Regions from separate parts of the Peribacillus sp. V2I11 genome, predicted to be linked through region 2. Evidence: riboswitches for the same ligand, from Rfam matches in the RefSeq annotation. Region 2 holds a riboswitch; each other region holds the start of a gene.

Region 1 (9,801 bases), 230 kb from region 2:
TTTTATAACTTTAGGAATAATTTTCTGCAATGAAAAATCGTTTCCTTTATAACTGTTATACAGTAAAGTTTTGAAGTCCGATTAATTGTAAAGAACCAACAATTTTAATTTTATTATTTCAAGATAACTATTTTAAAGTTCATACCTATTTATTGATCCTGTCGTTTTACGTACTGCAGAATGGTTCGAAGTTAATTATTTTAATATTTCAGAAAAGTTAGTATATTTGTAAGAATATCATAAAAAAGGTAATTACTTCATATATATTTCAATACTTTAAAAAAAACACCTAATTTTCATTAAATGCAATGAAACCTTTTTAAAACAGATTCGTAGAAAACGGTAGAAAATAAATGATGAGGTGATTGAATGTATTCACAAACTGTACAAACATATATGCCGTCCGTCATGCGGACGTTCGCTTTATCACTTGCTGTTTCCGTTTTAGGGATGGCTCTCGGCACTCTTGTTCCGCCATCCTTGTTTCTTCCTTTAGCGATACTAGAGATCGCCATGTTGATTGGGGCATTCATATTGCGGAGGAAAAAAGCCATCGGTTACACATTTTTGTATAGTTTCACGTTGATTTCTGGAATTACGACCTATCCGATCATTGCACACTACCTGGCCGCTGCAGGGGCAAATGTGGTGATCCTGGCAGGTGTTACGACGACAGTCGTATTTGGAGGACTGGCGGTTTATGCCACAACCACCAAAAGAGACCTTTCTTTCTTGAGAGGAATGTTATTTGCTGCCTTATTAGCTTTAGTCGTCATTAGCATTTTCAACATTTTCTCTCCATTAAGCTCTACAGCCATGCTGGTCTTTTCATTTATTGGGATTTTAGTTTTCAGTGGTTATATTTTATATGATTTCAATCGAATGAAGCATTACGGGGTAACAGCCGAAGAAGTACCGCTAATGGCCTTGAATCTATATCTTGATTTCATTAACCTATTCATTAACATCATGCGCTTCTTTGGTATTTTAGCAAGCGATGACTAAAAGGCGTATTTGATCAAACTTAACAAGAAAGACGCTTGGACTTATCCAAGCGTCTTTTCACGTTTCTTTCCCATATGGATAATATCATCGCTGAAAGAACCCAATACATGAGAGTACTGTTTTTTTCCGAAAACCCCTGGCGATGAATAAAAGACCAAATCACAATGAATTTGGTCTTCATCATTATTAAGAACAGCAGAAGGGATGCGTATCTTATTTATATAATCCTGGCTTTGATTGATCTGTCCATGGCAGTTTCACACCGAAAGTACTTGCAATGAACTGTGTATCTTCCCTTCTTTTTTTCCTTATTTGGGCCCGTTGTTTTGCTGATTCATTTAAATTCATTTCCATCTCTGTTTCCGGAACCAAACGCGGAACCGGAATTGGTTTACCTTCTTCATTAATGGCAACAAATGTCAAGAAGGAAATGACGCATAAATTCCGATCTCCTGTAACTAAGTCCTCTGCAATCACCTTTACGATGATTTCCATTGATGTTCTGCCCGTATAAGTCACGAAGCTTTCAAGGCAAACTGCATTTCCTTCGTGAATAGGGTGCAGGAAATCGACAGAATCAGTTGATGCAGTAACGACGTTGCTTCGCGCATGACGCATGGCTGATATAGCCGCTACATCATCAATGTATGCCATTAATTTGCCTCCGAACATCGTACCAATATTATTTGTATCCGGGGGGAGGACAAGGCTTGTTTTTATGACCAAAGAGTCCCGGCAATGTTTTATTTCTTCCATGGTGACTGCACTCCTTTATGTCTGATTTCTCACTAGTTCACTTTATCGAATTCTTACCTGTAAAGCAATTCACATGCTTATTTTCCTGCTTTTAGTCAAAATTATGCGATTTATAATGAAGCCACCCACTTTCACTACCCTTTTGGCCGCTTGCCTTGTTGCAGCTCACGCAGGCTCAAGCCAAATGTCATTTGTAAATGCGGATAATCCTTGAACCCTGCCCAATCCCCTCCCCAATCAAAACCTAACCCTTTAGCGATGGTCACGACTTCCATCCAATCCGACTTTCCATTATCGTTGCCGTCATAACGCATATCCCAAATGGCCTCGCCTTGTTTGTTAAGGAGGGCAAAATCTATCGCCAAACCGAAATTATGCAGCGACTCGCCACCTCTTGCATTCGTTACGATGTTCCCCGAGCCTGTTCGGCCCTTTTCATAGAGTTCATTTTGCTCAGCTAAAGACCGGAACCCTGCCGTAATGATCACCGGGATGCCTTTGTCATTAGCCTGTTGAATGAGCTCGTCTTTTTTTTCGGCGACGATCGGATTGAGCTCGTCAGTCAGTTCGATTTCATCCAGATCTGGCGGAAGTATATATTTGAACAAGAGCCCAAGCAACAATCCGAGAAAAACCAATAGCAAACATGTCCTTACCCAAGTGGCTTTCACTGAAAAACCCTTCCTTTACGAATAACTGTCTGAAAGTGAAAAACTCAACCAAAGACGGATGAGTTTTTCTTCTATTATAACTTTTTTTTCAATTCTTCAATTTGCAATAAATGCCGTTTTTCATGTAGTCCCACGAACGGGATCCATTGCTTCAAGCTTAAATCTTTAAATAAAGGGTGTGGAAAAGACTTTTGTTCGAGATCAATTTCCTTTGCATGGTCAACGACCTGTACAAAAGCTTTTCGGGATTCAGACAACTTATCCTTAACTTCACTCAAAGTTTGGTATGATTCTGACGGAATGACAAATGGCGGGGCCTGGACCTTCACTTCACGATTTAAAGTAAGCTCGATCGGTTTATCCGCAGCAGGAATCCTATCGTCGCTTTTCAATTTATCGGAAATGCTCTTTGTTATGGCCCTCTCCATTAAATATAAATGATCCAATACCTGAATGATGCTCCATCGTCCTGTTTCAGGATGGGCATTCAGCTGTTCATCCGATAGTCCGTTGACCGCATGTAAAAGTTCTTCCCTGATTTTTTCATTTTCATTCATTTTTAGAATCTCCTCTTATAAGCCTCCCTAATCTCCTATAATTATTCCATGTCCTATAGGAAAGTGTAAAATAATAATACTTTTTGACAGAAACGAACCGATTAAAAGTTGTCTATTTTTTGAAAAGCTCTATGATAGTCATTAAGGTAAAATTCACCTAATTCAAATGACTTTCAAAATTCATCAAGGACCTAAATAGGAGTGATCGCTATGAGTGGAGGACATATTCCATTCAGCCACAAAGGCCGCAATGCCATGCATGCAATACCCTCAAAAGGAAGCATATGGTTGATGCTCAAACAAATGTTCAATCGGGTCCCATCCAAATGGAAGTTTTGCACTTTGGTTTTATGTATCATACTTTTCATTTCATTGCTTGAGTTCTCCATCCCCCAGTTGACGCAGTTTACGATTGATAAAATCATTCCCGAAAAAAGATATGACTCGTTAATCTGGATTGGCGCAGGAATTCTTTTTGCTACCATCTTATTGGCTTTACTGAACTGCTTTAACAGCTATATCGTTTCCAAGGTCGGTCAAACAGCTATTATGGATATACGGAATAGCATGTATGACCATATTCAAACACTGGATATGAAATTCTTTGATAAAAACCGTACTGGTGACTTAATGTCCCGGTTGACCAATGATGTCAATTTACTGCAGCAGCTCATCTCTTCGAGCATGCTTCAAGTCTTGACTGACACGGTGACTTTCATTGCCGTGGCGGTATATATGCTTTTCATTAACTGGAAGCTGACCATTGTCCTCCTTTTTACATTCCCTTTCATGTTCTATATCACAAGGGTATTTGGGAAACGCATCAGGATGTCATTTAGGTCTGTGCAAAGTTCAGCCGGAGATGTCAGCAACCAGTTACAGGATTCCATTTCGGGAATGCGGCTCATTCAATCTTTTACAAATGAAGAATTCGAATCAAGGCGGTTTGCGGAGCGTAATCAGGAAAATATGGCTGCCAACATTAAGTCTGTTCGGCTACGTTCCATGTTCGGTCCGATTATTGATTTATTGAACAATATCGGTCTTGTAGCAGTCATTGTGTTCGGGGCTTGGCAAGTGATGGAAGGTGAATTCACAATAGGATTAATCGTGGCCTTCCTCGCCTATTTGAGGTTACTTCAGAGTCCCGTTCGCAATTTTAGCCGGGTCATCAGCATTGTCCAGCAATCATCCGCCGCCTTTGAAAGGATAACTGAAATATTGGAAACACAACCTGAAATAGGTGACAAGGGAAATGCCATTGAACTCCCCTCCATAAAAAAGCAAATTGATTTTCAATGTGTTGATTTTGCTTATGATGAGAGTGTTCCTGTAATCAGCAATCTAAACCTGACCATGAAAGCTGGTCAAGTAACCGCTCTGGTCGGCTCCTCTGGCGCAGGAAAATCGACCATCACGAGCCTTTTGATTCGATTTTATGATCCGCAAGATGGAAAAAATTAAAATGGATGGTCATGATATCAAAGATGTGTCACTGAAATCATTACGGGGACAAATAGGAATTGTTTCCCAGGATATCATTTTATTCAACGGTTCAATCCGTGATAACATCGTATATGGCAAACTTGATGCTACAGATGATGAAATCATCCAATCAGCCAAAGCGGCAAATGCGCATGACTTTATCAGTGCCTTTCCTGATGGTTATGATTCACAAATCGGAGAGCGCGGAGTCAAGCTTTCAGGTGGACAAAAACAGCGTATTGCCATTGCCAGGGCACTTTTGAAAAATCCGCAAATCATCATTCTCGATGAAGCAACGGCGGCCTTGGATACAGAATCCGAACATTTGATCCAGGAAGCATTGTCACGTTTATTGATAAACCGCACTTCTATAGTCATTGCACATCGTATATCAACCATTCATGATGCCGATCAAATTATCGTTCTGGAAAAAGGGCAGGTTCATGAAAAAGGAACACATGAACAATTATTGCAAAACGACGGCAGATACAAGCAGCTCCATGACTTGCAGTTCCCTCAACTAAAAGCCATATTAAATTCCTAGCGACTTAACAGGCAAAAATGCACAGAAAGCTTTCCTGTGCATTTTTGCTTTCATTTGAAATCATAACTTTCCAAAACCCGATTCGCAATGAGCTGATACCCTTTTTCATTCGGATGTAACTTATCACTGAAATACTCTGTTTTCTTTTTATCTTCAAAAAGATCATTCGTAGGAATGAATAACATCCTTTTATCTTTATCCGCTATTCCCTTTATTGACTGGTTATAATTGCGAATGTGCTTTTCAAGTTTTTGATTACCTTTAATTGGGTTATATAGTCCCACTACCAGAATATCAGCTTTACCGTTTGCCTCCAACAGTGTTGATGTAATCATATTCAGATGGCTGATATACTCCCGTTTACCCTCATTGATTTTTCGGACACTTATTTTCTCCAAGTCCCCTCCGTTACTATTGATCAAGTCATTCGTTCCAATATAAACGATGAAAGTATCGGCTTCATCAAGTTTCGTTTTAATGCGGTAATCATCAAGCTGTTTCATCACCCCATCCGTTTCCTGGCCTTTTATTCCGTAATTCCAAAAACTCACTTTTTGTTCCGATTCCGGATTATTCAATTCATCCTCCAGGCCTTCTATATATCCTTCACCGTCCTTATCCCCTTTTCCATAGGTTAACGAATCTCCAAAAGCCATCACCCTTTGCACATCTTCCGACTCCGAGGCCTGAAATTCATATGCAGCAAAACATATAACTAGTACAGCAATCAATAACCCTGCCAATTTTTTCATTTAGTTCCCCTCTTGTCTTTTTACTAGAAGTATTTAATCTTACATACCCAAAAAATCCGCAGTCTTAACATACAAAAAAGAATTGTCAGATAAAGAGTAAGGAGTGTATGATAATATAAAACTTTCAATGGATTGGGTGTCATTCACCGTCCCTTAACAAAAAACGGGATAACCCTTCATTCTCGTGATTGAATAAATGATAGTTAGGAGTTTAAATCATGGAAGAGCACATAGAGTTTAGAGTGGCAGAACTATCTGATCTACCCAGAATTGTTGAAATATATAATTCGACAATTGCTTCAAGAATGGTCACGGCAGATACGGAACCTGTATCCGTCCAATCGAGGGTTAAATGGTTTGAGGAACATCATTCGGAAAGCCGACCGCTATATATCATTACTATAGAAGGGAATACTGCAGGATGGATGAGCTTTCAATCCTTCTATGGCCGACCGGCATATAATTCCACTGCCGAAATCAGCATTTATATTGATGATTATTTCCGGGGAAAAGGAATCGGACAAATTTCGATTCAAAAGGCAATTGAAATGAGTCCAAAATTAGGTGTTAAGACTCTATTGGGTTTCATTTTCGCCCACAATACACCAAGCCTTAAGCTTTTTTCCAAATTCGGGTTTGAAGAATGGGCTCATTTACCCCAGGTTGCCGAGCTGGATGGCATTGAGCGGGATTTGATCATTCTTGGTAAACGTGTCGATATTTAAAATAATTCTTTAGAGCTATTGCCTTGAGCAGTAGCTTTTTTTAGATTAATCGAGGTCAAATTGACTAATTTAAAAATACCTATATGCTTTCTGGAGGGAAAAATATTCAGAATCTCTTTTACTTGTTAACGCATTTAATAGCGTATCCAATTCTTGACTGGCTTGAACAGTCAGCAGACTTGTTAAGCCGTAAATCGCGGCCAATTTGAGCATCTCTTGTCTCTTCTCTTCTACTTTTTCTATAGTTACCTTGCGGCAAAGCATTATAGCACCCCCCATTTATTCAATATTTTTACACTTTCATCATAATGAAACTACTAGTTAAAATCAACTATTTTCCAGAAATTAAATGTGTTATTTTATAGGGTAAATGTGACAAAACACCTATTTATTCTTATATTATGTATATTTTGTGTCACTTTCTATTAAACGCAAAAAAAGCACCCACTAGTGTAGACTGCGAATGCTTACATCATATCCCTAATACAAGAACCCAAAATATAGTCCATCGCTTACTATGTCATCCATTCAGAAGGTGACTCGTTATTATGTCTATTTATAACAATTTTATATTCATCTTCAAGTACTTTTAATGGGGCATCATAAAGGTGCCTTTCATCAGAGGTTTTGTATACTCCATTGGCCAATAACTCTTCAATAAGCATTGCCTTCCTCTGTTCAATCCTCTTAAATAATTCTGCCATGTAAATGGCTCCTTTCCTAGTCATCCTTGAGCCAGCTTCTAGTTAGCTAAACTTTATCAACTTGTTTGATTTTCACCAAATTATATATACCTTTTCTATTATGTCACTAAACGTTATTTCCCAAAAATAAAAGCCCCTTCTAATTCAAGAAGAGGCTGACAGTGTCCGTACGGCTCTTCTTATCTCCCAAGCATATGCTTGTTGGATTTAGCACAGTTCCCATAACGGGTCCGCTGCCGAGGTTTCTTTGGGCCAAGTCCCTCCACCTCTCTGGATAAGAATTCGATATATAAATGATGTAGACATGATTTTATCTTAATAATCATCAAAAGTCAATTACCTGGTTCTCCCTTTTTTCCTGGACACAAAGTGATCTCTCTTTCAATTACCGGTTGCATTTTCTTGTCTTTCTGATATGATGTCAGTAATTACATACAATTCACACCACTAGGGGAGTTTTTTTTTAAGACTGAGATGGAATTAGTTCCGGACCCTTTGAACCTGAACCGGCTTATACCGGCGGAGGGAAGTGGATGATATCGTCCATTTACAGGCTATATCCATCTACCCCGTTCCGTATTCAGGAACGGGGTTTTTTATTAACAAGGGGATCCATTCTAAAGGAGGATGAACAATGGAGAATATTAAATTAGAAACATTCAGTGATAGACTACATGCGCGGGCAAAAGAGATTTGGAAAAGGAACCATTCTCATCCCTTTGTCCAGGCAATTGGAAACGGCACGCTTCCTGAAGAGAAATTTGCCTATTACCTGAAGCAGGACTATATCTATCTCATGGATTATTCCAAGCTCTTTGCTTTAGGTGTCATCAAAGCTCATGACATCGAAACCATGGCAAAGTTTGCAAGTATTTTAAATGAAACCCTTCAAGTGGAAATGGATATTCATCGGCATTATGCTTCCGAATTCGGAATCAGTTCCAAGGAATTGGAAGATACAGAGCCCACTCCAACCACTCTAGCCTATACAGGTTACATGCTAAATGCAGCTCAGCATGGGACCTTGGCAGATTTGATCGCCTGTCTCCTGCCCTGCGCTTGGGATTATTATGAAATCGGTTTGCTATTAAAAGAACAAAATGGAGCAGCGTTGGAAAACAATCGCTATGCAGATTGGATAAGGTCCTATTCATCTCCTGAATTCGGGGAAGCACACAAGTGGCTGATCGCTTTGTTGGAAGAGTTGACGGAAGGCATGCCAGAAAAGGAGCTTCTTAGATTAGAAAAGCACTTTTTGGTTACTTCCCGATATGAATATTTATTCTGGGATATGGTTCAAAATGAGCAGGATTGGCCGCTGTAGGATGTTGACATGATGATGAATCCTATCAAGAAACTGACGTTGACTGCCATGATCACGGCTATAACGACGCTGACCAGTTCATTTATTTTCATCCCAACAGGATTTGCAAAGGTCTTTCCTATTCAGCATTTGGCAAATGTCCTGACGGCCGTCCTATTGGGGCCTGCTTATGCTGTGACACAAGCTTTTTTAGTTTCCATCATTAGAAACATGTCTGGTACCGGTTCAATTTTCGCCTTTCCCGGCAGCATGATCGGGGCACTTTTAGCTGCCATCCTTTATCGAAAAACACAAAGCTTAAAATTCGCTTGTTTTGGGGAAGTGATTGGGACCGGCATTCTCGGTTCCCTAGCCTGTTATCCACTTGCCATCCTCCTATTGGGAGAAAAAGCTGCTCTTTTTGGTTTTTTACCGGCTTTTATGCTCAGTTCATTCGCAGGTGCGATTTTAGCTTTCATATTACTTAAAATACTTCTAAAAAATAATTATATGAAGGGGTTTTTTTATGAAAACAGCATTAACCATCGCAGGCTCTGATTCAGGGGGCGGTGCTGGAATACAAGCGGATTTAAAAACATTTTCTGCACATGGGGTCTTTGGGATGTCTGCCATCACAGCCGTAACCGCACAAAATACAATGGAAGTCCGTTCAGTACAGCCAATTGAAACAGCTATCATATCAGATCAAATTGCTGCTATCTTTGAAGATATTCCGGTCGATGCAGTAAAAATAGGCATGCTTGGATCAAAAGAAATAGTGGAAACTGTCGCTGCGTCCCTTAAAACCTTCATGCCTGCCATCGTTATCCTTGACCCTGTCATGATTTCCAAAAGCGGCCACCATTTGCTCGACGAAAAAGCTGTCTCTGCCTTAAAAATGGATTTGCTTCCGCTAGCAACACTTGTAACCCCAAATGTACCGGAAGCGGAAGTACTTACTGGCTTGTCGATTCGGACGGAACAAGATTTCTACAGGGCATGCATTTCGATACAAGAAATGGGTCCCAAAGCCGTTTTACTTAAAGGAGGCCATGCAACAGGAAATCCAAATGATCTTTTTTATGACGGGACTGACTTCCAATGGATCAAGGGAGAGCGTATTCATACAAAAAACACTCATGGTACGGGCTGTACCCTATCATCCGCCATTACATCAAACCTGGCAAATGGACTGCCATTGCAGGTATCGATCGAACAGGCCAAGACCTATATTTCTGAAGCGATACGAAATAGCTTTTCAATTGGTAAAGGTCATGGACCTGTCCATCATTTTCATGC
Region 2 (9,801 bases):
CACATTAATGAATTTCCTTTTCCTAACGTCATCTATGACCGTCTCCCGAATCGGTTGATGGAAAACCGCGATGGACCTAAAGAAGTGAAGCAAAAATTTCAAAAAGAATATACCATTCCATGGTATAATCCTGGGTTTTTCAATAAATGGGATGTAAATGAAAGGTTATGCGCAGATGAGCGGGCACTGCCTTATTTGCCGGAAACGTATCCATTTCAATCCATGTCCGTGGTGGAAACCCTTCTTTCCCATTACCGGCAAGTTTATATAAAGCCCATTCACGGCAGCCTCGGTCTAGGGATTCACCAAATTCTTTATGATAAGCATGAGGATGTTTACTATTGCCGCTATACAAATGAAGCAAAAGAAAATAAACTGCAAAAGTTTTCCACATTGGAATCCATCGTTAAACATATTTTTCACGACCGACCGCTTGAGAACCTTATCGTGCAGCAGGGCATCCCATTAATTCGATCTGAAAAACGTCCAGTGGATTTCCGGGTCCATACGAACAAGGACAGTAATGGAAAATGGCAGGTAACCGCTATCGCCGCAAAAATCGCCGGCGCCGGCAGCGTCACGACCCATATTAAAAGCGGGGGTGTCATCAAAACGGTTGCCGAACTGTTTGGAGATGACGATGAGGCCAAAGAAGTCGAACGAAAGCTATCGGAAGCCGCACTGATTTTAAGTGACAGTATAGAAAAGAACTTGGATGGCATCATTGCAGAAATAGGATTTGATTTTGGATTGGATAAAAAAGGGCAGGTTTGGATGTTTGAAGCCAATTCCAAACCGGGACGATCCATCTTCTCCCATCCAAAACTCAAGGATTTTGAATTGCTGACCAGAAAGCTAAGCCTTGATTATGCCATTTATCTTACGGAACAGACGATTACGAAATCAATCAGTGTGCCGCGATGAACATTTTTTACGATATCCCCACTGAAAATTGGCACCACACTCATGAGAATGCGGAGCTTTTCGCCGGCTCTGCCCAAGAGGAAATCAGCTATAAAAAGGTCCATTCAAATCAACCTCTAATTCCAATCACAATATTTCCAGGTAACCGGATGCTTACCGTCGGAATTTTAACTATTTCCAATCCCAAAAAGGAATCAGGTTTGGGTGGAAACCTGAACCTTTTTCGGGACCTATCCTTATATTTATTGAAACATGGAATATTGGCGTATGCATTCACAGGAAATGCCCTTCATTCCGAGTCGATGAGAGCTTATGTTTTTTCCTCCATTTCAAACAAGTGGATCGAATGTAAAGTGCCCTTACCTGACATCGTCTATAACCGTATCCCCTCGAGGAGCTATGAGGCGTCAGAGGAATTCCAACATCTCATCAAATATTTTAAAGAATGCCGAATGAATCTATTCAACCCCTGTTTTATAGATAAATATGTGATGTTCGAAGCATTAATGGAAGATGGATCCCTCACCAATCACCTTCCGCCCACCATGGTCTTACGAAACAGCGGTTGCCTTGATGCTTTCCTGGAGACCTACAGGCATATATACCTTAAACCCTGCAAAGGAAGCCAAGGAAAGGGCATTTATACCATAATCAAAAGCGATGATGATACACTATTGTTCAATAGCTTAAAGCATAGTGAGTCCTTCCCGGACTTCGCGTCATTCTGGGAAACAAAAAAAAGGGATTTATTAAAAAGGAGCTACATTGCTCAACAGGCGATCATACCAAAAAAACTTTTTGGACATCGTTACGATTACCGGATTCTCGTCCATTATGAAAAAGGTTTTTATAAAGTGACCGGCAAAGCGGTAAGGATGTCACAAACTCAGGAAATCACCACCCACACTCCCCGAGGGGGTAAGCTTTTTCCTTATCAAGACCTGCAATCAAGAAGCCTGAATCTGAAATTAGAGACTATCGCCCAAAAATGCGGAGAGATACTTTCAAAAAAAATCGGGTTTCTCGGAGAGTTTTCCATTGATATAGGGGAAGACGAATCAGGCTCTCTCTTCATATACGAAGTAAACTCAAAGCCCATGCAATTCGATGAGGAGGAAATTGAAACAAATAGGCTTTTGCATTTAAAAAAACTTTTCATTGAATTAACTTTTCCCAACCTAACAATAAAATAACACCTCCATCTGCCGTTTTCCATTATAATTAAATGAGAAACTGTATATATGGAGGTAATACATATGATCACTCATTTTCAATGGGCACCATTACATAAGAATCTGCCAGGATGGAAAATTTCCTTTTATTTCAACAAGCAGGCAGTCCAAGCCTTGTATCATAAAGATGGATCCATCGAGTGGACAGCCAATCCGCCTTCCGAAACAGATGAAACCAAACTCAAAAGCATGATACATGATTTAATGATCTTCCATGTATACGAATGAACCCCCTTTACATTCATGAAATCCCTAAACAGAATAAAAAAAACTCCTTTGCCTAAACTAAAGAAAAAGCTAGGAGGGATTTATTTTGGATAAAGAAAAAATGACATTTTTAAAGGATACCGAATATGATGGCAAGGATTCCGTTTACCTGGATATCGACCGTATCATCAATGAAGGAATGGCGGGCGGAAATGTGTATGAAGTCGCTAACCTTCAGAACATCGAAGAAGCACATGACTTTTATGATGAAACAGATCCCAATATCAATAAATAAATTATGTGGGCTCTCTTATGGAGGGCTCTCCTTTATTTGATGTGGACTTACCTATCCCGTTCATCTCCATGTGTATGCAGTCAGACCGTTAAACGGATAACATTCAAATAGTTCCATTCTCCCTCGCACTTAAAATATTTTCGTTTAATATCGATGTAATGATATGTTCTGAATCCCATTCATGCCCAGATATCTCGATAAGGGGATAGCGGTTCGGTAAAACGACCTGCTGGATTTCATGAACGGTCAGCCCTTGAGAATGTAAGTTTAAAATTTCACCTTGGAGGTTTTCCAAATAATCGAGTTTTTTCCGGAACATTTCCTTCCCATCAGGCACATGCCCAGCATGGCAGCAAAACACTTCCCCAAAGTCATATTGAAGTAATTTTTTTATGGAACCGATGATGACCGGGACAGACTCCTCCCGTAAGACAAGCTTTGTTTTTGGCGTTACGAAAAGGTCTCCTGAAAAGAGCATGCCATTACTGTGATTCAAATACACCATATGGTCCTTCGCATGACCAGGGGTAAAAATCGGCTCCCACGTTTGGGTACGGGAATGAATGGCCTTCCCTAGCGGCTCAGCTTTAAAGGCGTCTCTCTTTCCCCAGAAAATTTTGCGATATTCAGGATATACAGCATCCTTTGCACAAACCTCAACCGACATCGAGTGAATGAAAAGCGGGACCTTTTTATGTTCCTGTATCCATGCAGCGCCCCCCGTATGGTCTTCATGATAGTGAGTCAGTGCCACTGAGTCGAAGTCTGCGGACTCATAGAATGGAATAAGCTCTTCCAATAAAATCTCTGCTCCAGTATCTATCAATAGGCCATCCGTTAAAAAGACATAAACACTCATCCCCGACTTGTTCCCGCCAGGAGTCCCGTGAACACAAACCACATCATTTATCGTCTTAATCTCTATCATTCAATTGCCTCCCCCATCATTGTACCAAAATAGTTTAATCTTCCTTTTTTTAACTTCACTATAATAAATGTAGTACCACTTTACCTTTTTGACAAGAAAATATTGGAATAATTAACCTTGATGGAATTGCTGGATTATTGCATAATAGCCCTTTTTCCATGAATTTTTTTAACGGACCATACCAAATTTAACGATAAAAAATCATTCCAAAATCACAGAAACGATTGACATTGTCGAATTTTACAAATAATATAGATTATATTATAAAACTTGAAATATTCTAAAATAATAATTTACTTATCAAGAGTGACGGAGGGATCAGGCCCTGTGATGTCCGGCAACCGCCCTTAGGGAACGGTGCCACTTCCTGCAGAATGATTGCATTCTGAAAGATAAGACGCGATATAATTTCGCTGCCTCTTTCTGAATGATAGAGGCAGCTTTTTTAATGTTTAAGGGGGAAAGCGCATGATTGAAATCCGTTCAGTCCGAAAGGAATACGTCTCGAAGAAAAACCGAGTTATCGGAGTGGATAACGTTTCTTTGACCATTAAAACAGGCGAAGTGTATGGAATTGTCGGCTACAGTGGGGCTGGAAAAAGCTCATTACTCCGCTGCTTGAATTTGCTTGAACGTCCGACAGGTGGAAATATCATCATCGACGGCATTGATTTAAACTCTATATCAAGTAAAGAGCTTCGTAAACAACGCCAAAAAATCGGAATGATATTCCAGCACTTTTCCCTGGTCAGTTCAAAAACCGTTTATGAAAATGTCGCTTTCGCCTTAAAGGCAGCGCATCGATCGAAGGACGCCATCAGGTTACGTGTATTGGAATTGTTGGAAATCGTAGGGCTTAGCGATAAGAAAGATGTCTATCCGGCACAGCTTAGCGGTGGACAGAAGCAGCGGGTCGGCATAGCTCGCGCCTTAGCAAATGAACCCACTGTACTATTATGTGATGAAGCGACTTCAGCCCTTGATCCAACAACTACAAAAGCGATTTTACAGTTATTGAAAAAGATAAGCAGTGAGCTTGGTATCACCATCGTGTTGATTACACATGAAATGGAAGTGGTCAAAGAACTATGCCACCGAGTCGCCGTCATGCAGGATGGCCGGGTAATTGAGGAAGGCCCCGTTTATGAAATATTTTCACAGCCTAAGCAGGAGTTAACGAAGCAATTCATTAGCAGTGTACTGGATTTCGAACTCCCTTCGCACTTGCTTGAAGAAAGTAAAGGTACGATTATTAAAATTCAATTCGAAGGGCAAACCGCCGGTGAGTCGATTCTTTCGGATACTCTCCAATCCCATTCAGTAAAGGGTAATATTTTACACGGTAAAATTGAGTATATCCAGGATGTCCCTTTAGGCATTTTGATCATCGAGTTAATTGGCGATGCCACCCAAATTCATTCGACATTGGAATATATAAAAAGTCGTTCCAGTTCTGTGGAGGTGTTAAAACATGTCACTGCTTGATCCCATCGTCAATATTTTACCTGATCTTAATAAAGCCTTTCTTGAAACGATTTATATGGTCGGCGTTTCCCTTGCAGTAGCTCTGCTGATCGGTTTACCGCTTGGAGTATTGCTGTTTACGACAACCAGGAATTTATTTTTTGAAAATAGCATCGTGAATCGATCTCTCGGTTTCGCAGTCAATATTGTACGTTCAATCCCGTTCATCATTCTCTTGGTCGCCCTCCTTCCTTTAACGGACCTTCTTACGGGATCGACGATAGGGCCAAGAGCGGCTTCTGTTTCCCTGTCCGTATCGGCAATACCTTTTTTTGCAAGAATCGTTGAATCGGCATTACGTGAAATAGACAGAGGAGTGATTGAAGCTGCAATTGCCGTAGGTGCCACTCCATGGATGATCATTAAGGATGTACTTCTTCCAGAGGCAAAACCGGGAATCATTCAAGGATTGACATTAACGACCATTTCGCTAATCGGTTACTCTGCAATGGCAGGGACAATCGGCGGAGGCGGAATTGGCGACCTTGCCATCCGGTACGGATATTACCGTTATGACAACACAGTCATGATCACGACGATCGTCGTGCTGATCTGCCTTGTGCAAATCATTCAAATGGTTGGTGACAAAGCCTCATACATTGTTAACAAACGATAGGATCAGTCATTATTTCAATGATTCAATACATTTCATTACTCAGGAGGAATTTCAAATGAAGAAAATAGCTTCGTTATTATCAGTCTGTGCACTTGCCCTTGGCTTAGCAGCTTGCGGAAGCGATGATGCATCCCCAAAAACTGAAGACAAAAAAGAATTGAAGATCGGGGCGACTACCGGTCCCTACGCCGATATGGTTAAAGAGGCCATCAAACCAGGTCTTGAAGATCTCGGTTACAAAATAGAAATCGTCGAATTCACCGACTATATCCAGCCGAATAAGTCGCTTGGCAACCATTCAATCGACGCCAACCTATTCCAGCATAAAGTGTACATGGACAACTTCGCTAAAGAAAATGATTTAAAGCTTTCCGACCTTATCATTGTTCCAACAGCACCAATGGGCATATATTCGAACAAGTATAAATCATTGAAAGAAATTAAAGATGGTACATCCCTTGCAGTGCCCAATGATCCGGTTAACCTCGCACGTGCACTTAAAGTGCTGGTGGATGAAGGGTTGATTGAAGTCGATCCGGATGTCGATCCTTTAAAAATATCTGAAAAGGATGTAACGAAAAATCCAAAAAACATCCAGCTCAAACCATTGGAATCCGCTCAATTGCCACGGGCAACAGACAGTGTTGACCTATCAGCGGTCCCTGGCAACTTCGCTCTTGCAGCGAAAATGGACCTAAAGGATGCCCTTGTTTTAGAAAAAATGCCGGATATGTATCGAAACGTTGTTGCAGTGAATACAAAAGATATAGACGCTCAATTTGCCAAGGATATTAAATCAGTAGTGGAATCCGACCAGTTTGAAAAAGTGATCGATGACAAATTTGCCGGATTCGGAAAACCTGACTGGATGAATTGATCAAATAATCAAGGCCTGCTTCCCCTTCACTGGGAACAGGCCTTTCATTAAGGAGAAAGAATATGAATACCTTACTGGAGGTCCGCAGCGGCCCCGCTTATTACGCCTGTAAAGCTAATGTCCTTGAAAACCTGGAAGCAAAACTGAGTAAATGGAACATTCGTAAAGTGCTCGTTATTCATGGAAGAAAATCATGGGAAGTTGCTGAACCCTTTTTTCCTTCCTTAGAAAATATTGAGACGATCTTTTTCACATACGGCGGGGAATGCAGTGACGCAGAAATTGAGCGTGTCAATAAGTCTGCTCTTGAACAAGGTGTGGATGCATTAATCGGCATTGGCGGCGGTAAGCTGCTCGACCTCGCCAAATCTGCCGGAAACTCGCTTCAAAAGGAAATCATCCTCATTCCTACCTTAGCTTCCACCTGCGCTGCCTGGACACCGTTGAGTGTCATTTATGATGATAATGGTTCATATGTCCGCTATGATATTCATGAAAAAAGCGCTTGGATGTTATTTATCGAACCAGGAATTCTTCTGAATTCGCCTATTAACTATTTACGGGCTGGAATCGGCGATACATTGGCGAAATGGTATGAGGGCAATGCACTGGCCGAAAAGCTTGCCACCAAGTCCGTTTGTATTGAATTGGCCCATATAGCCGCAAGGCAATGCCAGGAAGTTTTATTGACATATGGCGAGGAAGCCTTAGCTGATTTGGAAAAGGGTAAATGGACAGACGCGCTGCAGCGTGTAATTGAAACGAACATCATCACCAGTGGTCTAGTTGGCGGCTTTGGCGACCAGTACTTGCGCGTTGCCGGTGCCCACTCCATTCACAATGGCCTGACTACCATCACGCAAGCTCATCATTTACTTCACGGGGAAAAAGTGGCATATGGCATTTTAGTCCAGCTTGTGTTAGAAGGGAAATTCTCGGAAATCAAACAATTGCTGCCAATCTACCTGGTGCTTAAACTGCCGATGACAATGCTTGATATTGGCCTGACGGTTGAACATAAGGCGGAACTTCAACAGATTGCAGCCCACTCTGTCAAAGAAGGTGAAGACATCCATCTTCTTTTCCCTGATATCAACAAGGAAAAAGTGGCAGCCGCCATGGAAAACCTTGAAATCCTCACAAACCACGCAAGCACATCCATGAACTAAAAAAGCGATGGAGTTTTTATCCATCCTTGTTTTACTCCCCTTCGGGAAGTAAAGGGATTGTATTATAACCATGTTTGTTTAAATCATCCTTTTCACCAAGCAAACATAAAGTGCGTCAATACTTCAGAATAATAAAAGAAGGTTTCAACCTACTGTTTGTTTCCATAATCCAAGAAGATCACTTTCAAGTTGTCTGTGGATACCTGCTTTTCTATCGGCAGATTCCGGACGGCCCTTTTCCCAATTCCATATATCTTGGAGAGTTTCTGAAAGGGGACGGAATGTTAGTCCATTATTGATGGCTTTATTGTTATCGACAGCCAAAAACCCATTCAAAGGTTTCTTAGCTCCCGGTAAAGGGAACTCTTCTGGTATCCATAAAGGCATCTCTCCCCACGGCTCCACTTTATTGTCAATTAAAAACTTTTCAGATACCCATGTAAAATCAGCATTACTTCTTGTTACCTTTTTGCAGCCTTCAAGTAATTGCCCCATAGTCAGTGTGTAATCTGGTCCGACGGCATTATATGTACCTGTCATATTTTTTTCTATCATTTGTATGACCCATTGAGCCAAGTCCCTTGCATCGATAACTTGGATTGGACGTCCAGGGCGTCCAGGAGATAAAATTTCTCCCCCTTCCGCTATTCTTTTAAGCCAGTACGGCAATCGGTCAGTGTAATCATACGGACCTACTATTTGCCCGGCACGAATTGACAAGACTTTTCCAGGCAGTTCTTTTTCAGCTGCTTTTTCGCTTAATGATTTTAAAGGTCCATAATATTCACCGTATATCGGTCCAGCAGTTCCGCCGGTGATCTCTTCTGCTTTATCTTCATTTAGTGTATGAACCTCTCCATTTTCATCAATACCTGGTTCGGTTGGATCACTATAAACTGAGATGCTTGAAATATATGTATAATGTTTAACTTGATTAAGCAAGCTGCAAGATTTCGAAACAGTTCGAGGGATAAAACCCGATGTGTCAATGACTGCATCCCACTGTCTTCCTTTCAACATTTCCAGATCCCCGTCGCGGTCCCCTCTTAACTGTTCTATTTCGGGAAAAACATAAGGATCGCTTCCACGATTAAAAAGTGTGACCTCATGCCCTTTCACTATCGCAGCTTTTGCTAAATATCGGCCTAAAAACCGTGTACCACCCAATATTAAAATGTTCATAAGATCTCCTCCTCTTTAACGATATTCCATTAAGCATACGCAACACCCTTTCCTAAAATTAATATTACTTGCAACTTTTCTTTGAACTCTCTTTTTGAACCGTGAATTTCCCTTCTCGGAAAAACTCGCAATATCCTATTCTTTTGAACTTTATTCTTTTTCGCTATAATGATATGGAAAGGGAGAAAGAAGGTGGAAACGATGCTTGAAAATCTCAAACAAAAATTCCCGAAGGCTCTTACCAATAAAAATGATACTGATTATATTTCTGACTATGTTTGGTTCGAAGACTCAAGAAGTATACTTGGCATTCCCCGTTCAGAAATCACAGCCGAAGAAATCCGTTTATTGGAACTGCTTTTTGCTCCTTCCATAAACCCAAATAACCTCAATGCACATCCAGACTCATCATGGAAAACTTTTTTATCCGAACCGAATGCACCATTGCCTTTAACGAGCTGGGAGAATGTTCGATTTCTTCATTTTAAGCTGACTCATGCTGATTTTTCCAACTCCGATTTTGAAGAGGCCTTCCTCTCTTTCGTTCCATCTGACGCAACATTGGTCTGGGAAAATGAAACGGCAGGAGTCTTAATTGAAACGGGCAAGGATGAACCATTATCAAATAAAGAACTAATCGCCATTTCTTCCACCCTTGAAGGTGACTTTTATGTTAAGACCCGTATGTTCACCGGGCGCTTTCACCCTGTAAATCAAGACCTTCATCATCACTGGACTCAGGAAAAAAAGTGTTTTGATATGGCACAGGTGCACCTGCCGGATCTAAAGGTGGCTGATTTGGCAGACATCATCCCTCACTCATTAATTAATGATCCATCCGTTAAGA
Region 3 (9,801 bases), 2.2 Mb from region 2:
GACATTGGATGCATTATCCGGAGGACAAAGGCAAAGGGCATGGATTTCGATGGCTTTGGTGCAAGAAACAGATCTTTTACTGTTAGATGAACCTACAACCTATCTAGACTTAGCACACCAAATTGAAATATTGGAATTACTGCGCGATTTAAACGTAACTTATGGGCGCACGATTGTCATGGTTCTGCATGATTTGAATCAAGCGGCACAGTATGCCGATCATCTGATTAGCATCGTTAAGGGAAAGATCTATAAAGAGGGACCGCCTGAAACGGTCTTTACAAAAGAGATGATCAAGGACGTCTTCAGGCTGGAATGCTGTATTATTGAAAATCCTGTTGATCAAACGCCTCTTTGCATTCCAATTGGTTTATCTCAAGATCATTAGAAAAACTATTTCTAATAAAGGTAGAGATGCATCTAGAGTCTATCGGAGGCAAGAAAACATCAGGGGGATTTCCCATCCCCCTGATGCTTTTTTGTTCTTATTTATTTCCTGGAGCAGGTTGATCGACCCCTTTAATTCTATGTCTATGCCCATCATCTTCCGTTGTGTAAAAATCATAATAATGAACGTGCATTCCATTTCCAACCGGAATGGGTGGTCCTGAATATGCCTTATAATAATGGGAATGTCCATCCTCAAATAACACATATCCTTCAGTATAATGAATATGTCCTCCCTCTTGTGATGGAATTGGGGGGGATGTTACATCCAAACATTGATGGACATGGTCGTCCGCTATGGAAGTATAATCAACAGATCCATGATTATGATGTGGTACAAACCCAGATACAAAATCATTTTTTCCTACGTTATTCAATCTCTTCACCCCTTGTACTTGAATAAACAAAAGTTTTATAAACTATATGCTCGGAAAGATTCTTAATGACAAATTTTGAGGGATTAAAACGTGGAGAACCACAATCATCATAAAATAAATCCACAGTTAAATGATAAAATAGATAGACTTATACAATAAAGGAGACTTATTATCTTGGAAGCCAAATGTGTTAAATTCTATGAGTTTGGGAATCCGCAAAAGGTTTTAAACGTTGAAAATAAATGTATTCAAAAACCTTCCGAGGGGGAGGTCCTCGTTCGGATGACCACACGTCCCATTAATCCGTCTGACTTGCTGCCCATTCGCGGTGCATATTCCCACCGAATTCCCTTGCCTTCCATACCTGGTTATGAAGGGGTCGGCATTGTGGAAGAGGTGGGTCCATCGGTTTCGAAAGAGCTGATAGGCAAGCGTGTTCTGCCTTTGCGCGGTGAAGGGACCTGGCAGGAATATGTTAAAACATCTGCGGAACTGGCCATCGTCATTCCCGATTCGATCGAGGATTATATAGCAGCGCAATTATATATAAATCCGATAACCGCATGGTTAATCTGTACAGAAGTATTAGCATTGAAACCGGATGATGTATTACTCGTAAATGCTTGCGGATCTTCCATTGGCCGTATCTTTACCCAGTTATCCAAGATTCTTGGATTTAAGCTGATTGCTGTAACGAGAAACAATAAGTATACGGAAAAACTGCTTAAACTTGGTGCGTCATATGTGATCGATACGTCCCGATCATCATTGTGTGATACAGTGATGGAATGGACGAATGGGCGCGGGGCGAAAGCGGCCATAGATTCAGTGGGCGGCATCGATGGTTCAGAGCTAGCTTATTGCGTTCGGCCTAATGGCACCTTATTAACGATTGGCCTTTTATCAGGACAGTCTGTTAATTGGGCGAAAATTTCACAAAGGACAAAAGTGAATGTTGACATGTTTCATCTTCGGCATTGGAATCAGCAGGCTTCCGTTCAAACTTGGCATGAAACGTTTCACCTATTGATGGGGTTCATTAATGATGAAAGGTTGAAGTTCATGATGCCGGATTCCTACTACAGCCTTCAAGATGTGCAAGAAGCCATTATTGTAACCGAAACCAATGAGAGCAATAGAGGGAAGCTTTTTTTAAACAACTGATTTTGCAATGCATCCACTATGTGGTTTGCTGATTGAACGGATGAAGCATTCATCTTGGAGCTCTTCCAATAGGTTCCTAAGGTAAATGGAAATGGCCCCTGATAATATGGAATTACTTGATTACCTGTAAGGTGCTAGTTTAGAATGCGGAATAGAACATGTTGATACATGATACGACTTTGGAGGAATACTTATGAAAACAATATATGTGAATGCTACATTTTTTACTATGGATAAGGAAAATCGAATCTTTGAAAACGGCATGATGATTGTACAAGATCATACCATATCTTACATCGGCCAGCATGATGAACAACAATTGGCAGATGCAGATCAAGTGGTCAACCTTGGCGGGAAATGGATTATGCCAGGTCTTGTGAATGCCCATTCGCATATTGTAATGACCCTTTTACGCGGTATCGGGGACGATATGCTGCTGAAGCCATGGCTTGAAACGAAAATATGGCCGATTGAAAGCCAGTTTACAACGGAAATCGCCTCTGTAAGCTCTCAGCTTGGCATTATGGAAATGATGAAATCAGGAACCACGACATTTTCGGATATGTTTAATCCTAATGGAATAGATGCAGGTGCTGTCATGGAGACGATAGGCGAAACAGGAATGCGCGGAGCCTTTTCCTACACGATCTTCAGCTTGGGTACCGAAAAAGACCAAAAAGCGAACCTCATGGGGGCTGAGCAATTTTCAAAAAACTATAAAACGTTTGCCGATGGCCGCATGACTACCATGGTTGCACCACATAGCCCATATGCCTGTACACCTGAAGCGATTATGGAAAGTGCACGGATTGCAAAAGAGAATGATTTGATGGTGCACATTCACGTATCGGAAACGGACTTTGAAATCCTCGACATCGAAAAAGTTTACGGATCCCGTCCTGTCGAGCACCTTCGCCGTCTAGGACTGTTCGATCAGCCTACCGTGATGGCACATGGTGTGGTTCTCAACGATGAAGAGCGGGCGATACTAAAACAGCACGATGTTCGCGTTGCCCATAATCCAATCAGTAACCTGAAGCTCGGATCTGGAATTGCCGATGTCGTCAGCCTTCTTGATGCAGGCATTAAAGTGGGAGTAGCAACAGATGGCGTCGCCTCCAATAACAACTTCGATATGTTTGAAGAAATGAGGACCGCTGCATTACTGCAAAAAGGAATGTATAAGGATGCCACTAAATTCCCGGCACAAACAGCACTCGCCATGGCCACTAGAATGGGCGCCGAAGCCATTGGCATGGGCCATACAGGGTCACTGGAAGCTGGTAAAAAAGCAGATTTCATCACCATTTACCCATATGACAAAGAACATCTGCAGCCGCTGAGTGAAGCCTATTCGCACCTGCTTTATGCAGCACGCGGAAATGATGTATGTGATGTATACATTGATGGCAAAATGGTCGTGAAAGATGGCCGCTGCTTAACGATCGATGAAGAAAAAGTAATCGCCGAAACGAATCGTCTGCAAGGTACCCTATCACGATAACCATGATGGGAAAACAAACGTATGCACAGAAGAAGGAGCTGCCATTTGCAGCTGCTTTTTTTTATGGATTCAATGAAGGGCCGGGAATGGGGTGGAGGACGAATTAATCGGTTGTAGGACGGAATAAAAGGGTTTTGGGTTCAAAGGATTATTAGGTTATTTACCAATTCAACAGAAAACGCAAATATAAAAGGAGGGGATACAAGGAATAGATTGATATTAAGAAGTGGGGTTACTTTAAATAACTTGTCACTTATCACAGTAGGTATCTGCTTTCTTAGCATATTCCTCATTTGTAGAATTTCTTCTTTTAATACAGTAATAAGGTTGGGAACAATGTAAAAAGGTTTACTAAAGACCCTTTACAATAAACCGATATACTATGTGAAATTGTTTATATTAAGGGGTAATAAAGTATCCTTAAAAAAACTATTATCCCAAATATTGACCTAGATCCATTATTTTGGTAAGTATTTATCATATATTATCAAAAAAAAATAGAACGGAAGCACTGTTAAAAAGTGAAGTACACCAGTCTTTTGATGAGTTGAAAATTTTCAATTCGAAAAATAATGAATTGAATAATCTAATCATTAATGAGATAACGAATCTTAATAAAGAGTTATCTAATATTTTTGGGAAGATAGATCCAAATGTCGGGTTAAATATAGTGATATTTGAGCAATTAGAGGAATTACAAAAGTATGGTGAATTAGAAAATATCGGAGCTTTTTTTGATAATAATTATAATTTAATAGCCTTGGAATAACCCGATTCCCTTAATAGAGAAGCAGATGAATGGTTCTTTAGAAAAGATTTACGCCACGAGTATACACATTATTTTTTGGCTAAATATCTTAAGGAAAATAAAATTAAAGACGTTCCGAAATGGTTTGATGAAGGATTAGCCGAGTACGTTGCAGTTACCATGGATGGAGTTGAGGCTACGGACCCATTATCTGAAGTAATTAATTTTGAATTGTTGAAGAGCAGGGAAGATTGGGCAAAGCAAAGAAGAAAACATAAAGAGTTATATGCCCAATCTCATTATGGAATTAGATATATTATTGAAAAAAATGATTTGGAAATATTTAAGGAAATAATAGATGATAGCTATAATTTAGGTTTTCCAAAATCATTCAAAAGACATACTAACATAGAGATTAATGAATTGCATAAGTTCATCAATTGAGGTATTACAGGTGCTGAAAGGTTGTTTCCGTTAATGGTAAAAGGAGGACAAGATGAATGGAAAGTGAATCTTCAGTGTTAAAGGAGCATTTGCATCAACTGGAGGAGAAATTGTTAAAATCTGAAGTCCGTACATCTCCAAAAGAGCTTTCATCATTATTGAAAGATGATTTCTTCGAGTTCGGCAGTTCGGGTAACATATGGTCTAAAAGCGATTTTTTGGGGCAAGAGGGGGCCGCAGCGGTTAAAATGACACTAAGTCAATTTGATATGCATCAATTGTCTGATGATACCGTGTTAACCACGTACCGGATTTTTGATGAAGATAAAGTGGAACATACCCTAAGGAGTTCAATCTGGAAATGTACGAATGGAAGATGGCAAATGTTTTTTCATCAAGGCACAAAAACGAAAGGGCCTCTTTAAGCCCTGATAGTGAAATATCATAAAAGATCGTAAGTGAAATGAGTTTTACCTATTTGAAAACTATTTCACTAAAATGATAGGGGTGGATGAAGCTGATCTTTCGGACCATTGATACGGACAAAGATAAAGATATTATCATTAAATTCAGGAAAGATTCTTTTGTTGTAAGTTTTGGATCTGAAGATGGTTTTGGAGATGAAAATACATATCTGCAAAGAATGAAAGAAAGGGTCCGCAAATTTCCGGATGGACAAGTGATCATTGAAAAGGACCAAGAACCGATTGGACAAATGGAACTTCAAATTCGGGAGTATGAAGGAACTGAAATCGGCTATGTGAATCTATTTTATCTTATTCCCGAATTCCGGAGTAAAGGCCTTGGCAAGGAATTGGTTCGCTACGCAGAAAACTTTTTCAGGCAATTCAATGTATCCGAATATCATTTAAGGGTTTCTCCGGATAATCAAAGGGCGATTCGTTTATATACGAGTTCAGGCATGTTGAAGATAAGCGAAGAAAATGAAAAATACCCTGTATGGAGAATGAGCAAATCATTATGAAATAGAAGTATAAATTATATTAATATAATTAAAAAAGTGTCAATTCACTATACTGTGAAAATATTTAGAACAATGAAATATATGGTTGACTTTAGAGAAAATTGAATATATAGTGAAGGACATAATTAAATATAACGTTAATTCTTATCAAGAGATGTGGAGGGACTTGGCCCTATGATACCTCGGCAGCGGGTTTTTACTTTGTAAAAATACTGTGCTAATTCCAACGGACGAAAGTTTGAAAGATAAGAAGGAGCTTTCCTTAGATAATTAATTTAAGAGTTTACTCTTTTTTATGTCTAAAAGAGGCCTCTTCTGTCTGATGACGGAAGAGGCCTCTTTTGTTTATTCAAAATGTATATGGTTATTTGGAGAATGGGTGCAGTTACTCATGAGTTTCGCGCAATTGCTCGTGAAATTCGAGCAGTACTCGTAATTGTGATCATAAACTCGTGAGCTTTGAGCAGTTACTCGTGAGTTTCGCAGATTTACTCGTGAGTTTGGCGTAGTTACTCGTGAGTTTCACGCAGTTACTCGTAAATTTCGCAGAATTTAACCCTATCATTATGAAACTTTGCAAAGCTCTTCTCTCTGGATAATGAATTCGTACAAATAAACAGCATGGGGGGAGATTGGATGATTGAGTTTCAAAATGTTAAAAAGGTTTATCAAACAAAGAAACAGACTGTTGAGGCTTTGAAGGGCATTAATTTGACAGTGGAAAAGGGGGATATATTCGGTGTAGTCGGTTACAGCGGGGCCGGGAAGAGTACGTTGATCAGGTTGGTCAATTTGCTTGAACATCCTTCAGATGGACAGGTGATTGTTGGGGGCAAGGATTTAACCAAATTGAACCCGAAGGAATTACGGGCAGAAAAGAAAAAAATCGGGATGATCTTTCAGCATTTCAATTTGCTGAATTCAAAGACCGTTTTTGATAATATCGCCATGCCGCTGATTTTATCGGGAACTCCGGCTAAAGAAATCAAAAAGCGGGTAGCCGAGCTGTTGGAGTTCGTTGGCTTATCAAGCAAAGCAAAGAGTTATCCGGAACAATTATCCGGCGGTCAAAAGCAGCGGATCGGCATTGCAAGAGCATTGGCTACCAATCCATCAATCTTATTGTGTGATGAAGCTACATCTGCATTGGATCCACAAACAACGAGTGCAGTTCTGCAGCTCTTAAAGAAAATTAATAAAGAATACAATATTACCATTCTGCTAATCACTCATGAGATGTCTGTCATCAGGGAAATTTGCAATAAGGTAGCGGTCATGGAGGGCGGATGCGTCGTTGAACAAGGTTCGGTTTTCGAAGTTTTTGCCAAACCGCAAACGGATATTGCAAAAAACTTCGTGAGAACGGTCATACATGATGAGATTCCACAAAGTTTCTTAAAAGGCATAGGGTCCCACATTCCGATTATTTGGAAAATTAATTTTATTGGGACTACTTCGGGTACTCCTTTACTTTCAACGATCTCGAAGAAATATGATGTTCATTTAAGTGTTTTATCAGCCAATATTTCTGAAATCCAGGAAACGCCTTTCGGGAATTTGATCATTGAAGTGACCGGGAACAAAAATGAGGTGGACAAGGCTTATCAATATATTAAAGATGAGGGGATTCTCGTCCAGGAGGTGCAGATAAATGGGTAATACGCTTTGGGGAATGGAAATAACGGCAGATCAGCTGTCGACAGCTTTCGGTGACACACTTTATATGGTAGCCATCTCATTGGTATTTTCCGGATTGATTGGGCTTCCGCTCGGCATCCTGCTTGTCATTACAAGAAAGGGTCACATCCTGGAGAATAAATGGATCTTCAATGTATTGAACCCCGTCATCAATATATTACGGTCGGTTCCTTTCATCATCTTGCTTGTAGCACTTATTCCGTTTACCAGAATGATTGTCGGCAGTGCGATCGGAACGAATGCGGCCATTGTTCCGCTAATCTTTTACGCGGCTCCTTATATTGCCCGGCTTGTGGAGAACTCCCTGTTGGAAGTGGACAAAGGCATCATCGAGGCAGCACAGGCGATGGGGGCGACGACATGGCAAATCATTTATCGCTTTTTGATTCCCGAGGGACTTAGTTCGTTGATCCTTACATTTACAACAGCGACAATCGGGCTTGTTGGATCTACGGCCATGGCAGGTGCCGTCGGTGCAGGCGGGGTCGGAGATCTGGCTTTGGCTTACGGTTATCAAAGGTTCGATACGATGACGATGGTCGTCACAGTGGCGGCACTCGTGATCATCGTTCAATTATTGCAATCCACCGGGAATTTCGTTTCAAGAAAAATCAGAAGAAGATAAAAATAACAGGAGGTAGGAGAAATGAAGAAAATCTTATTAACGATCATGGTATTGGCATTGGCCATCGTGGCTGCAGCATGCGGGAAGGAAGAGGGTGCATCAGGCGGTTCGGATGATGTGAAAACAGTGAAAGTCGGTGTCAGCAGCGGGGATACGAGAACATGGGAATACATTGTCGATTTGGCGAAAGAAGAGGGACTGAATATTGAACTGGTCACTTTCAATGATTATATCCAACCGAACCTTGCCTTAAGTGAAGGGGAAATTGATGCCAATTCATTCCAAACGGTCGCTTACTTCGATGAATTCGTTCAAGATCAAAATCTGAAATTAGAGGCCATCGGGTCGACTGTCATTGCACCTATGGGCCTTTATTCGAAAAAACACAAAGATCTGAAGGATCTTCCAGATGGTGCCACGATAGCCGTTCCGAATGAAGCAACAAACTTTGGCCGTGCATTACTCCTTCTTCAAGAAGCTGGATTGATTACATTGAAAGAGGAATTCAATGGATCGGGATCATTGGAAATCATTAAGGAAAATCCGAAAAACTTGAAAATCCAACCTGTTGCTGCCGGCAATACCCCGCGTCTATTGGACGATGCCGATGCTTCAGCCATTAATAATAACTTTGCCGTCGAAGCAGGCCTTACTTTGAAAGATGCATTATTCCATGAAAGCAAAACCGCGAAACCATATATTAATATCATTGCAGTTAAAAAGGGAAATGCCGATCGTCCTGAGCTGCAAAAATTAGTGGAGCTTTATCAATCGAAAAAAGTGGAGGCATTCATTGAAAAAACGTTTAAAGGAAACACCATTCCTGCATATGTTTCCGTAGATGAATTAGTGAATTACCAGGATGCATGGACAAAGCCAGCTAATGAAAAGTAAAGGTGAGAACAAATAGATCGATTCAAGAAAAAGGGGAGATCAGAGTATGGCGAGAGAATTAGTGCTGAAGCAGCATAAGCAGATCATTGAAGATCATATCGACCTTCATTCCGAATTATATATTGAAACAAGTCAAGCCATTCATGCCAAACCCGAAATTGGGAATCAAGAGTTCTTCGCTTCGGATACATTAACCGGAATACTTCAAAATGAAGGATTTGAAGTGACCCGCAATATAGCAGGGCATGAAACAGGATTCATCGCCAAAAAAACCTCTTCAAAGAAAGGGCCCACCATTGCCTTTTTAGCCGAGTATGATGCATTGCCGGGTTTAGGTCATGCTTGCGGCCATAATATCATCGGCACAACGAGTGTTGCAGCAGGCATTTCCCTGGCTCAAGTGCTGGAGGAAACGGGCGGAGAGGTGATCGTTTTCGGAACACCGGCTGAAGAAGGCGGGCCGAATGGAAGCGCAAAAGGCAGCTTTGTGAAGCACGGTCTATTTGATGCGGTGGATGCGGCCATCCTTATCCATCCTGCCGGGCAAACGCGTGTCACAAGTCCATTTTTGGCTGTCGACCCCCTTGATTTTCATTTCTACGGGAAGTCAGCGCATGCAGCAGCTGCACCTGAAGAAGGCGTGAATGCACTTGACGCGGTGATTCAGCTGTTCAATGGCATTAATGCTTTGCGCCAGCAGCTCCCAGCCGAGGTCAAAATTCACGGAATCATCACCAATGGCGGGGAAGCTCCTAACATCATTCCTGAATATGCTTCTGCCAGGTTTTACATTAGAGCAACAACATGGAAACTTTGCCAAGAAGTATCCAATAAAATACGTGCTGTTGCCGAAGGGGCAGCACTTGCCACAGGAAGTACGGTTAAAGTTGAACGTTTCCAAAATGAAGTACTCGA

What was found. Region 2 has a riboswitch for S-adenosylmethionine ahead of QFZ73_RS05490 (methionine ABC transporter ATP-binding protein). Riboswitches for the same ligand answer to the same signal wherever they lie in the genome.
Region 1: another riboswitch for S-adenosylmethionine. It lies ahead of QFZ73_RS04325 (Fur-regulated basic protein FbpA); the one in region 2 lies ahead of QFZ73_RS05490 (methionine ABC transporter ATP-binding protein).
Region 3: another riboswitch for S-adenosylmethionine. It lies ahead of QFZ73_RS16415 (methionine ABC transporter ATP-binding protein); the one in region 2 lies ahead of QFZ73_RS05490 (methionine ABC transporter ATP-binding protein).

The regions. Positions count from the first base shown of each region.
Region 1 covers NZ_JAUSYW010000001.1:892,342-902,142, forward strand. Annotated here, with positions in the region: gene QFZ73_RS04280 (Bax inhibitor-1/YccA family protein) at 370-1,005, shown strand; gene QFZ73_RS04285 (acyl-CoA thioesterase) at 1,219-1,761, opposite strand; gene QFZ73_RS04290 (M15 family metallopeptidase) at 1,896-2,432, opposite strand; gene QFZ73_RS04295 (DinB family protein) at 2,507-2,989, opposite strand; gene QFZ73_RS04300 (ABC transporter ATP-binding protein) at 3,200-4,453, shown strand; gene QFZ73_RS04305 (ABC transporter ATP-binding protein) at 4,440-5,018, shown strand; gene QFZ73_RS04310 (GDSL-type esterase/lipase family protein) at 5,069-5,770, opposite strand; gene QFZ73_RS04315 (GNAT family N-acetyltransferase) at 5,989-6,495, shown strand; gene QFZ73_RS04320 (aspartyl-phosphate phosphatase Spo0E family protein) at 6,565-6,759, opposite strand; gene QFZ73_RS04325 (Fur-regulated basic protein FbpA) at 7,011-7,199, opposite strand; SAM riboswitch class I at 7,376-7,480, opposite strand; TPP riboswitch at 7,639-7,744, shown strand; gene tenA (thiaminase II) at 7,834-8,523, shown strand; gene thiW (energy coupling factor transporter S component ThiW) at 8,539-9,060, shown strand; gene thiD (bifunctional hydroxymethylpyrimidine kinase/phosphomethylpyrimidine kinase) at 9,029-9,801, shown strand, end outside.
Region 2 covers NZ_JAUSYW010000001.1:1,123,462-1,133,262, forward strand. Annotated here, with positions in the region: gene QFZ73_RS05465 (YheC/YheD family endospore coat-associated protein) at 1-924, shown strand, start outside; gene QFZ73_RS05470 (YheC/YheD family endospore coat-associated protein) at 921-2,117, shown strand; gene QFZ73_RS05475 (YheE family protein) at 2,181-2,384, shown strand; gene QFZ73_RS05480 (hypothetical protein) at 2,470-2,658, shown strand; gene QFZ73_RS05485 (MBL fold metallo-hydrolase) at 2,762-3,586, opposite strand; SAM riboswitch class I at 3,881-3,985, shown strand; gene QFZ73_RS05490 (methionine ABC transporter ATP-binding protein) at 4,055-5,071, shown strand; gene QFZ73_RS05495 (methionine ABC transporter permease) at 5,058-5,726, shown strand; gene QFZ73_RS05500 (MetQ/NlpA family ABC transporter substrate-binding protein) at 5,782-6,603, shown strand; gene QFZ73_RS05505 (iron-containing alcohol dehydrogenase family protein) at 6,666-7,772, shown strand; gene QFZ73_RS05510 (NAD-dependent epimerase/dehydratase family protein) at 7,917-8,954, opposite strand; gene QFZ73_RS05515 (PucR family transcriptional regulator) at 9,156-9,801, shown strand, end outside.
Region 3 covers NZ_JAUSYW010000001.1:3,359,216-3,369,016, forward strand. Annotated here, with positions in the region: gene QFZ73_RS16375 (ABC transporter ATP-binding protein) at 1-388, shown strand, start outside; gene QFZ73_RS16380 (YmaF family protein) at 486-824, opposite strand; gene QFZ73_RS16385 (zinc-dependent alcohol dehydrogenase family protein) at 999-1,988, shown strand; gene QFZ73_RS16390 (amidohydrolase family protein) at 2,182-3,492, shown strand; gene QFZ73_RS16395 (hypothetical protein) at 3,956-4,261, shown strand; partial or broken gene QFZ73_RS16400 (hypothetical protein) at 4,319-4,684, shown strand; gene QFZ73_RS16405 (nuclear transport factor 2 family protein) at 4,741-5,109, shown strand; gene QFZ73_RS16410 (GNAT family N-acetyltransferase) at 5,196-5,669, shown strand; SAM riboswitch class I at 5,811-5,921, shown strand; gene QFZ73_RS16415 (methionine ABC transporter ATP-binding protein) at 6,306-7,328, shown strand; gene QFZ73_RS16420 (methionine ABC transporter permease) at 7,342-7,992, shown strand; gene QFZ73_RS16425 (MetQ/NlpA family ABC transporter substrate-binding protein) at 8,014-8,886, shown strand; gene QFZ73_RS16430 (M20 family metallopeptidase) at 8,933-9,801, shown strand, end outside.